DNA from 2 places in the Mesorhizobium sp. URHB0026 genome. Region 1 is predicted to be linked to the other one. Evidence: predicted binding sites of a transcription regulator. Region 1 holds the regulator's gene; the other holds the start of a gene.
The links. The regulator PhoB, encoded in region 1, activates phosphate uptake and scavenging genes when phosphate is short. The targets are predictions, from matches to a motif close to TGTCATNNANCTGTCAT.

Region 2: a site for PhoB is predicted at 2,325-2,341, ahead of phnC (phosphonate ABC transporter ATP-binding protein). Genes of this name have one in related genera too.

Annotation. Positions count from the first base shown of each region.
Region 1 covers NZ_JBSSCN010000001.1:1,024,343-1,030,102, reverse strand. Annotated here, with positions in the region: gene pstA (phosphate ABC transporter permease PstA) at 1-76, shown strand, start outside; gene pstB (phosphate ABC transporter ATP-binding protein PstB) at 73-876, shown strand; gene phoU (phosphate signaling complex protein PhoU) at 902-1,609, shown strand; gene phoB (phosphate regulon transcriptional regulator PhoB) at 1,629-2,318, shown strand; gene ACVWWD_RS05155 (ROK family protein) at 2,321-3,556, opposite strand; gene xylF (D-xylose ABC transporter substrate-binding protein) at 3,822-4,862, shown strand; gene ACVWWD_RS05145 (sugar ABC transporter permease) at 4,995-5,760, shown strand, end outside.
Region 2 covers NZ_JBSSCN010000001.1:728,430-734,189, reverse strand. Annotated here, with positions in the region: gene phnE (phosphonate ABC transporter, permease protein PhnE) at 1-311, opposite strand, end outside; gene phnD (phosphonate ABC transporter substrate-binding protein) at 368-1,276, opposite strand; gene phnC (phosphonate ABC transporter ATP-binding protein) at 1,389-2,246, opposite strand; gene ACVWWD_RS03705 (DUF1868 domain-containing protein) at 2,457-3,167, opposite strand; gene ACVWWD_RS03700 (DapH/DapD/GlmU-related protein) at 3,254-3,892, opposite strand; gene phnL (phosphonate C-P lyase system protein PhnL) at 3,889-4,596, opposite strand; gene phnK (phosphonate C-P lyase system protein PhnK) at 4,643-5,419, opposite strand; gene ACVWWD_RS03685 (alpha-D-ribose 1-methylphosphonate 5-phosphate C-P-lyase PhnJ) at 5,416-5,760, opposite strand, start outside.

The DNA.
Region 1 (5,760 bases):
ACTCATAATCACATTGACGGTTCTCGCGCTCAGCATCTTCGCGCGCAGCCTGACCGGACGCAGAGAGGACAAATGAGCCAGATGTTGTCTCCAGACATGACGATTGCCGCCGAGGCAGCCGCCAAGGCGAAGATCGAGGTCAAGAACCTCAATTTCTACTACGGCCAGTCGAAGGCGCTGAAGGACATCACCTTGTCGCTGCCCGAGCGCAGCGTGACTGCCTTCATCGGACCGTCGGGTTGCGGAAAGTCGACGCTGCTGCGCGTCTTCAACCGCATCTACGAGCTCTACCCCAAGCAGACCGCCGAGGGTCAGGTGCTGCTCGACGGCCAGAACGTTCTCGACCGCTCGCAGGACCTCAACCTGTTGCGCACCAAGATCGGCATGGTGTTCCAGAAGCCGACGCCGTTCCCGATGTCGATCTATGAGAACATCGCCTTCGGCGTCCGGCTCTATGAGAAGATCGGCAAGGCCGAAATGGACGGCCGTGTCGAGCAGGCGTTGAAACGCGCCGCGCTCTGGAACGAGGTCAAGGACAAGCTCAATGCCAGCGGCCTCAGCCTGTCCGGCGGCCAGCAGCAGCGGCTTTGCATCGCCCGCACGGTGGCGGTGAAGCCGGAGGTCATCCTGCTCGATGAGCCGGCGTCGGCGCTCGACCCATTGTCGACCGCGAAGATCGAGGAATTGATCGACGAGTTGCAAGCCGACTACACAATCGTCATCGTCACCCACAACATGCAGCAGGCCGCGCGCGTCTCGAAGCAGACGGCTTTCATGTATCTGGGCGAGCTGGTCGAATTCGACAAGACCGAGAAGATCTTCACGTCGCCTCGCGAGAAGCGCACGCAGGACTATATCACCGGCCGCTTCGGCTGATCTCACGCATACGAGGACCAGGATCATGGCCGAACACACAGTCGCAGCCTTCGACGAGGATCTCGGACAGATCAGCAGGCTGATCAGCGACATGGGCGATCTCGCCGGCATCATGGTCGGCGGCGCCACCAAGGCGCTGCTGAATTCCGACAACGCGCTGGCACAGCGCGTCGTCTCCGACGACGCCATTATGGACGCGCGCCAGCGCGAACTCGATGATCGCGCCATCACCCTGATCGCCAAGCGCCAGCCGATGGCCGACGATCTGCGTCATGTGGTCGGCTCGATCCGCATGGCGGGCGATCTCGAACGCATCGGCGACCTTGCCAAGAACATCGCCAAGCGCGTCGGCTCCGTCGGCCTCACCGCCACGCCGCGCGACCTGTCGCATTCCATAGACTCCATGGCGCAGCTGGTGCTGATCCAGGTGCAGGGCGTGGTCGAGGAATATGCGGCCGGCGATGCCGCCGCCCTCGCCAAGCTCAGGAATGACGACGAACGCATCGATGTCAAATACACTTCGGTCTTCCGCGAACTCCTGACCTACATGATGGAGGATCCCCGCAACATCACGGCTTGCACGCATCTTTTGTTCTGCGCCAAGAATCTCGAACGCATCGGCGACCATGTGACCAACATTGCCGAGAATGCGTATTATGTGCTGACCGGCACGCAACTGCCCGCCAACCGTCCGAAGCAGGACGAGACGGCGATGTCGGTGCCGGCGGCTTGACGGCAGGGATGATCAATCGATGATCGCGCCACGCATCATGGTGGTGGAGGACGAGGAGCCGCTGGGCGTGCTCCTCCGCTACAATCTGGAGTCCGAGGGTTACCAGGTCGAGGTGGTGACACGCGGCGACGAAGCCGAGATCCGCCTCCAGGAAAACGTGCCCGACCTCCTGGTGCTCGACTGGATGGTGCCGGCGGTTTCCGGCATCGAACTCTGTCGGCGCCTGCGTATGCGGCCCGAGACGGAGCGGTTGCCGATCATCATGCTGACGGCGCGCGGCGAGGAGAGCGACCGCGTGCGCGGCCTCTCGACCGGCGCCGACGACTATCTGGTCAAGCCGTTCTCGACGCCGGAATTCATGGCCCGGGTCAAGGCACTGCTGCGCCGCGCCAAGCCGGAAGTGTTGTCCAGCGTGCTCAAGGTCGGCGACATCGTGCTCGACCGCGAATCGCACCGGGTCTATCGCAAGAAGAGCGAGATCCGGCTCGGACCGACCGAGTTCCGCCTGCTCGAGTTCATGATGCGCCATCCCGGCCGCGTATTCTCGCGCAGCCAGTTGCTCGACAATGTCTGGGGCGAGACGATCTACATCGACGAGCGCACCGTGGATGTGCATGTCGGCCGCCTGCGCAAGGCGGTAAACAATGGCCGCATGCCCGATGTGATACGCACCATCCGTGGCGCAGGCTACGCGATCCGCGAGGATTGAGATCAGGCCACGTTCTTGCCGGATCTCACCTGCACGCCCGGCGCGAAGATCTCCTGGTCGACGAAGGTGAGCGCGCGCATGGCGCAGCCCTCGCGGATCAGCGGCAATTCGTTCGGCTCTGTATCGAAGGAAATCGACGTCGAATGCTGGCCGCCGGCGGTCTGGGCGATGGCCTCGCGCAAGGCCGGCTCGATCAGATCGAAGGCGGCGGCGCTGACGCCGACCATCGCAACGGGCGCCGGATCGATCAGCGCGAACAGGCTGCCAAGCCCATAGCCCAGCGCCTCCCCGGCCTTGCGATAGGCCTCGCGTTCCGGTCCGTCTCTTTCGCGCGCCGTGGCCGCCAATGCACGCATGTCGGCGTCGCTGACGTCGACCGGTTTGGCGTCCTCACCCATCTGTCCTGCATTGCGCCAGATGGCATAGTTGCCGGCATAGGCCTCGACGCAGCCGCGCCGCCCGCAGCGGCAGAGCGCGCCGCCCGGGCGATGGATCATGTGGCCGAACTCGCCGCCCGAGGAATGGGTGCCTGTGAACAGCTCGCCCTTCAGCACCAGGCCCATGCCGATGCCGTGCGAGAGCAGGATGGCGATGAAGTCGTCGCGGTAGCGCTCGGGGTCGCGCCAGCGCAGCGCCACCGCCATCATGTTGCAGTCGTTCTCCATGGTGGCGGGGATGCCGAATTCGGCTTCGAGTATATCGGCGAAGGCAATGTCCGTCTGGGGCGTGATCGGCGACCACAGCATGGCGCGCGCCTCGGTGTCGGTGATGCCCTGGATCGCCAGCGCGATGCGGGCGATGCTGGCGACGTCGAGGTCGGGATCCTCGAGGCGGCGCCGGACGATGGCCACGCATTCGCCGATCAGCGCCTCGCGCGACATGGTCAGCGTGTCCAGCCGGCGCTGCTCCTCCGATATCACCTGGCCGGCGTAGTCGATGACGGCGACGGAGAGGAAATTCAGCGACAGCACCACGGTCATGACCGCCGCGGCCTCGGGGTTGAGGCCAAGGCCAACCTGCGGCCGGCCGCGTTTCAGTGAGCCGGCCTCGTTCGGCTTGCCTTCGCTCAGGATACCTTCGCCGATCAGGTCGGCTGATATCGCCGATATAGTCGAGTGGCTGAGGGCGGTGGTGGCGGCGATCTCGGTGCGCGAGGGCTGGCCACCCCGGCGCACGGCTCCAATCACCATTGCTCGATTGCGCCGGCGCAGATCGTCGTGGCGGATTCCGACCGACATGATTTCCCTCCCCGTCGCCGCGGTTCTTGACGCCCCCCCGAACACCCTCCGGCAACAGGTCGAATACTGGCAGAAGCGGCTGGGGCTGTCATTTATTTATTGCGAGGCTCGAAAAAAGGCTTCCGGCACCTCAAAATCCGTCAGAATCGATGTTGACAGGGTTCCGGCGATGGACGAATATTTTTTCGAGGCTCGAAAAAATAGGGCCTTCGTGCCGGCCTTGGGGCCAGTTTGGTCGCGCCACACGCGGCGCAGGGAGGATATCATGAAGAGATTCACAGTCGCCATTCTGGCGGGTGTCGCCATGTCGCTGACGCTCGCGTCGGTCGCTCAGGGGAAGGACAAAGTGATCGGCGTGTCGTGGTCGAACTTCCAGGAAGAGCGCTGGAAGACCGACGAGGCGGCCATGAAGAAGGCCATCGAGGCCGCAGGCGACAAGTACATTTCCGCCGATGCGCAGTCCAATCCCGGCAAGCAGCTGACCGATGTCGAGAGCCTGATTTCGCAGGGCGCCAGTTCACTGATCATCCTGGCGCAGGACGCGTCGGCCATCGGCCCGGCGGTACAGAAAGCGCTCGACGAGGGCATTCCGGTCGTCGGCTATGACCGCCTGATCGAGAACAAGGACGTCTTCTACCTAACCTTCGACAACAAGGAAGTCGGCCGCATGCAGGCCCGCGAAGTGTTCAAGGCGAAGCCTGAGGGCAATTACGTCTTCATCAAGGGCTCGGGCGCCGATCCGAATGCCGACTTCCTGTTCTCGGGCTCGATGGAAGTGCTGAAGGCAGCCATGGACAGCGGCAAGATCAAGAATGTCGGCGAAGCCTATACGGACGGCTGGCTACCCGCCAACGCCCAGAAGAACATGGAACAGTTCCTCACCGCCAACGACAACAAGGTCGACGCCGTGGTCGCCGCCAATGACGGCACCGCCGGCGGCGTGGTCGCGGCGCTGACGGCACAGGGGCTCGCCGGCACCGTGCCGGTCTCTGGCCAGGACGGCGACCACGCCGCGCTCAACCGCATCGCGCTCGGCACCCAGACCGTGTCGGTGTGGAAGGACGCGCGCGAACTCGGCAAGAACGCCGCCGAGATCGCCTCGCAACTCGCCGACGGCAAGAAGATGACCGACATCGCCGGCGTGAAGGACTTCACGACGCCTGGCGGCAACACCGTCAAGTCGCTGTTCCTGACCCCGGTGGCCATCACCAAGGACAATCTCAACCTCGTCATCGACGCCGGCTGGATCAAGAAGGACGAAGTCTGCACGGGTGTCGCCGCCGGCAGCGTCGCGGCCTGCAACTAAGCTTGATCGCCTGAAAAGTCGGAAGCGCCGCGGCTCATGAGTCGCGGCGTTTTCTCAACGAGATTTGTGTTTCGCTAACTTCTGGGCTCTGGTCCGGCTCCGCGTCAGACGGCAAGCCGCTGGGAGGACATCATGACCGACACGACCTCAACCTCGCGGGCCGATACGGCGCGTGCGTCGGAACTCGGCGCGGTCGCCCGGTTCCTCAAGGCGACCGAGATCGATACCCGTATGCTTGGCATGATCGGCGCGCTGCTGTTGATCTGGGTCGCGCTGCATGTGATTTCGAGCCTGCGTCTTGGCGTCGATCCGCTCGATTTCGACAGCCGCACGTTCCTCACGCCACGCAATCTGTGGAACCTGTCGGTGCAGACGTCCGCGGTCGCCATCATGGCCTGCGGCATGGTCCTGGTCATCGTCATGCGCAACATCGATCTGTCCGTCGGTTCCGCCGAGGGCCTGATCGGCATGGTCATGGGCTTTGCCCAGGTGCATTTCCTGGTTCGCTTCGTGGGACTTGAACTCGGCAACCCATGGATCTGGGTCCTGGCACTGGTCATCGGTCTGGCGCTCGGGCTTTTGATCGGCGCGTTCCAGGGCTTCGTCATCGCCTATCTGGAAGTGCCGGCCTTCATCGTCACACTGGGTGGCCTGCTGGTCTGGCGCGGGGCAGCCTGGTGGGTCACGTCAGGCCAGACGGTGGCACCGCTCGACGCCACTTTCCAGTTGATGGGCGGCGGACCGACCGGATCGATCGGTGCCACCTGGAGCTGGGTCGTGGGCATCGTCGCCTGCCTGGCCGTCGTGTTCGCGCTGTTCAACGGGCGGGTTCAGCGCAAGCGCTTCCGCTTCCCCCTGCGGCCGATCTGGGCCGAGACGCTGCACGGCGTCGTCACCT
Region 2 (5,760 bases), 300 kb from region 1:
TGGACGCGGCCAAGCGGGAAGTTGAATTCCTGGGTGCCGGTGTCGTGCGGCGAGGCGATATCGAACAGCGCCCGCCAGACGTCGTTCCAGTCCTTGGGGACCAGCCAGCTCAGGAAATCCAGAATATGCGGCAGCCGGTCGAAGAAGTGCCCGGCGTTGGCTTCGTCGGCGAACCACATGCTGGCGAACATGGCGGCGAGCAGCAGGCCGACGCCGAGCACGGTATAGAACCGGCGCAGCGACGTCTGGCGTCGCCAGGCAGCGGCCATCTGGTGGGTGTCGCCGGAGGGGGCTGTCACGGAAAGGGTCATGATGGGAGATGCAAAAAGGGCGGTACTTCAGGTACCGCCCTTTTGCAATTTCGCCGTTAGCCGCCGATAGCTGCCTTACGGGCTTCGACGATGACGCTGTAGAAGTCCGGCTTCACTGGAACATAGCCGGTAAAATCGCCACCCTCGACGCCTTCGAAGCAAGCCTTGTCCTTCTTGGGCAGATCGGTGAAGAAGGTGGTCAGCTTGGCGGTCATGTCGTCGCCGATCGCGGTGCGCACGACAAGCGGGCCGTTCGGGATCAGGCCCGAGCGCCAGACTTCGACGAAGTCGTTGGGGTCGACGGCGCCCTTGGCGACTTCCTTGTGGAAGGTGCCGGAGGTGTAGCCGTTCTTGAAGTCGCCGATGCCCGAGGAATCGTCGACCGCGACGTCGACCTTGCCGTCACGCACGGCCAGGACGTTGTTTTCGTGGCCGCCATTGAACTGGGTCGAAGCGAAGAAGGTTTCGTTCGAGGCACCGGTGTCCTTCGGAATCTGGGTCAGCGGGATCAGATAGCCGGAGGTCGAATCCGGATCGGCATAGCCGAGCTTCTTGCCCTTGGCCGACTTGATGTCGGTGATCCCCGACGTCTTCAGCGCCAGCCCGATCGAATAGTAGCCGGTGGAGCCGTCGGTCTGCTTGGTGGTGAGGATCGGGGTAACCGCCTTCGGATCCTTGAGATAGACGCTGGCGTAGCCGGAAGCGCCGAGTTCGGCGAAGTCGAGCGTCCCGCCGAGCAGGCCCTGGATGACGCCGTCATAGTCGGCGGCGGGGAACAGCGAGACCTTCTCGAAGCCAAACTCTGCCTTCAGGTGATCGGCCAGGCACTGGTAGTTGCGCAGCCGGTCGGTTTCGTTTTCACCGCCGAGAATGCCGACGCGAAATTCTTTCATGTCGGCGGCATGGGCCATGCTGGTGGCCATGGCGAGCACCGAAACGGCGCTGAAAACCATCTTCCTGAACATCTGTTATCTCTCCTGTAGGTTCCGGCCCCGCGCCGGCAGCGTTCTTGATCTTGACAAGTGCCCTTGACGCGGGCGGACGATCCAGGCTGCTCACTTTTGGCCCGTAATGGGCTCAGTATCCCGGGAATGCGGGTTCGAGCGGTCCGGCGGATGCGGCGATCTTCTGCTTGAAGGCAACACTGGTGGAGGTGATGACCTCCGATATCTCGCCGCCATTGCTGTCGGCGCCATTGACAAGACGCACGGCTTGGCGGTCGAGCTCTTCGGGCGGGCCGTCGAAGACGACCTTGCCGGCGGCCATGCCAATGATGCGGTTGCAATAGGTGCGGGCGGTATCGAGCGTATGCAGATTGGTGACAACGGTGATGCCTTCGCGCAGGTTGATGTCCTGCAGCGAATCCATCACCACCTTGGCGTTGAGCGGGTCGAGCGAGGCGATCGGCTCGTCGGCGAGGATCACCCTGGGCTGCTGCATCATGGCGCGGGCGATTGCGACGCGCTGCTGCTGGCCGCCCGACAGCGTACCGGCGGGCTGAAGTGCGGTGCGGGCGATGTCGAGCCGCTCGAGCGCGGCGACCGCCTCGGCGCACTCGGCGCGCGAAAACATGCCTAGAAGATTGGACAGGGTCGAACGGTGGTTCAGTTTGCCGAGCAGCACGTTGGTCAGCACGTCGAGGCGCGGCACCAGGTTGAACTGCTGGAAGATCATGGCGCAGTCGCGCTGCCAGCGCCGCAGCGGCGAGCCGCGCAGCTGGGAGACCTCGGCGCCGTCAAAAAAAATCGACCCCTGGCTGGGGTCGACAAGACGGTTGATCATGCGAAGAAGAGTTGACTTGCCGGCGCCCGAACGACCGATGACGCCGACCATCTGCCCCTGCGGGATCGAGATGCTGACGTTGCTGACGGCAGTGTTCTTGCCAAATCGTCGGCTGACGCCGCGGATTTCGAGTGTGGCAGAGCTTGCTGACATGGGCTGGTTCCAGTCCGGTCCATATTGATCGTCAGGCACTCGCCTAACGCAGCCACATGAACCTGCCGTGTCGCGATGATGTCAGTTTTGTTACGCTCCACAGGGGCGACGGCTGAAGCGCGTCGCGCTTCAGGTCTTTTGTTTTTATGCATGTCGTTCTCCCGACACCGAGGTCACTTTCGGCGACATGCATTGGCGCCTGGCGGGCGATCAGCCGAGCACCAGCAATTCCTCGAAATGCTTCATGTCGCGGAATGCGCAGAAGGCGGGAGCCTTGATCTCGATCACCGGCGCCTGGCGCGCGAAAAGCGCCAGGCAATCGTCAACCCGCGCCTGCCACGCGGCGGCTCCATCGTCATCAAGGCGCTGGATCTGATAGGCGAAGGTGATGTGGAAGACGTAGGTGTCGTGATCGGGATGGCGGTAGCCGAACGGCACCGCGAGCGCATCGCGCCATTGACGCATGATGCGCACATCCTCGTCCGTCGCGCCGGCGACGGTGAGGCCGGTCGGCACGATCTCGACCACCTTGATGTTGAATGGGCCGAAGCCCTCGAACCCTTTCAAGCGCCCCAGATAGAGGCGGGTCATGGCGTCGATGCTGGTGTCGAGCGGCACGTCCTGCGGCCAGTAAGGCAAGCGGCGGCGATATTCGATGATGCCCTGGAACAGCGTCATGTGCAGGCTGGAGACCGGCGTGAAGGCGAGGCGGTCGGCATCAGGCATCGCCAGCATCTTCTCGCGGACGGCTAACACCACCGCTTCCGAATGCGAGCCGCTGACCAGATGGCTGACGACGGTGTTGCCCGGCTCGAGGAGGAAGTTGCCTGAGGAATCGTAGCGCGTGCCAAGATGCGCCGGCGACGCCGGGTTGGAGCCGGCGAAGAATCCGGCGAGCGAGGGTTTGATGGTGTCGAGCATGGCGATCTCCTTGAAGGAGATCGCGTCCTGTCCGAGTCCTGTGTCAAGGATATGAACAAGCCGGCGATCTGGCGAAGATGTGAGGGCTATGCCCCTTTGCCCGATGCACTTTCCTCGTATTTCTCCAAAAATGCTTCGGCCGTCAGCTCCCGAAAATCGTCGAGCGCGGCGCGCAGCCTTGCGTGATCCCAGTCCCACCAGGCAAGCGCCTGGTAGCGCGCGGCGGTGCGGCGGTCGAAGCGCTCGCGGATCGGTTTTGCCGGTACCCCGGCGACGATGGCGTAGGGCGCGACGTCTTTCGAGACGACCGCTCCGGCGCCAACGGCGGCGCCGTCACCGATGGTGACGCCGGGCAGGACGGTCGAGCCGTGGCCGAGCCAGGTGTCGTGGCCGATGGTGACGCGCTTGGCGCGGCGCTCAGCGAAGAATTCACTCTCATGCTCGGCGTCGTCCCAATAGTCGGAGGCGCGATAGGTGAAGTGGTGGAGCGTCGGCCGCCAGGTCGGGTGGTTGGTGGCGTTGAGGCGCACGCTGGCGGCGATGTTGGCAAACTTGCCGATCGTCGCGCACCAGACCGCGCAGTCCTGCATCATGTAGGAATAGTCGCCGAGCTCGCTTTCCGAAACCCGGCTGCGGTCGGCGATCTCGGTCCAGCGGCCGAGCGTCGAGTTGTGCACCTCCGCCGTCGGGTGAACCAGCGGCGTCTCCGATAGCTTCCTGGTCATGCGGCGAGTTTTCCCGGAGCGAAGGCGGTGACGTCGATGATGCGGTCGGCCACCGCCTCGCGCACATCGTGATCGTGGAAGATGCCGAGCAGGGCAACGTCAGCCGCCTTCTTGGCGGCGATGAGTTCGATCACCACGTCGCGGTTCGTCGCGTCGAGCGATGCGGTCGGCTCGTCGAGCAGCAGGATGGGGTGCTCGGTGATGAAGCCGCGCGCGATGTTGACACGCTGCTGCTCGCCGCCCGAGAAGGTTGCCGGCGGCAGCATCCAGAGTTTTTCCGGGAGGTTGAGCTGGGCCAGCAACGCGCGTGCCTTGGCTCGGGCCGCCTCGCGCTCCTCGCCGCGTTCAACCAGTGGCTCGGCGACGACGTCGAGAGCCGAGACGCGCGGCACGGTGCGCAGGAACTGGCTGACATAGCCGATCGTTTGCCTGCGTACGGCAAGCACGGTGCGCGGGCTGGCATGGGCGAGGTCGATCAGTCCGTCCTCGTGCCTGACGATGATCTGGCCTTCGTCGACGGCGTAGTTGCCGTAGAGCATCTTCAGGATCGAGCTCTTGCCGGCGCCGGACGGGCCGCCGAGCACGGTGCATTCACCGGCCTTGATCGAGAACGAAACGCCGGTGACGACGGGCAGTTTGATGCCGTCGCGCAGATGCATGGTAAAGCTTTTGGCAACGTCGGAGACAACGAGTGGGGTCGGCATCAGAAGGTTCTCCAATCGTCGATGGTCGGCGGGACACGCGCCATCATCACACCTGCAAAATCGAGGAAACGAGCAATTGCGTGTAGGGCGCGCGCGGGTCGTCGAGGACGCGGTCGGTGAGGCCGCTTTCGACGACGCGGCCGTCCTTCATCACCATCATGCGCTGTGACAGAAGCCGCGCCACGGCGAGGTCGTGGGTGACGACGATCGCGGCCAGGCCAAGGTCGGTGACCAGCCCGCGCAACAGGTCGAGCAGGCGTGCCTGCACCGAGACATCAAGGCCACCGGTAGGCTCATCCATGAACACCAGCCTTGGCCCGGTGACGAGATTGCGGGCGATCTGCAGCCGCTGACGCATGCCGCCGGAAAAGGTGCGCGGTTCGTCGTCGATGCGGTCTTCCTCGATCTCGACGCGTGATAGCCAGTCGACCGCCGTGGCGCGGATCTTGCCGTAGTGGCGGTCGCCGACCGCCATCAGCCGTTCACCGACATTGGCGCCGGCCGACACCGTCATGCGCAGGCCATCGGCCGGGTTCTGGTGGACAAAGCCCCAGTCGGTGCGCATCAGGAAGCGGCGCTCGGCCTCGCTCATGCGGTAGAGCTCGCGGAACTGGCCATCGCGCATGCGGTAGCTGGCGGTGCCCGACGAAGGCAAAAGCCGTGTCGACAGGCAGTTGAGCAGTGTCGTCTTGCCGGAACCGGATTCACCGACGACAGCCAGGACTTCGCCCGGCCACAGGTCGAAGGAGACGTTGTCGCAGCCAACCCGTGAGCCATAGAACTTGGAGAGCGCAGAGACGCGCAGCAGCGGTTCGTCGGTCATTGGGCCGGCTCCATTTTTCCCGCGGCAAGATCGGTTTCGGGGGCAAGGTGGCCGCGATGGCCGTCGGCGCGCCGCTTCTCGCAATAATCGGTGTCGGAGCAGACGAACATGTGGCCGCCATGGTCGTCGAGGATGACCTCGTCGAGATAGACATTCTCGGCCGCGCACAACGCGCAGGGCTGATCGAAAGTCTGCACCTCGAACGGATGATCCTCGAAGTCGAGGCTGACGACATCGGTGAAGGGCGGCACGGCGTAGATGCGCTTTTCGCGGCCGGCGCCGAACAGCTGCAGGGCCGGCGAGCGGTGCATCTTGGGATTGTCGAATTTCGGCGTCGGCGA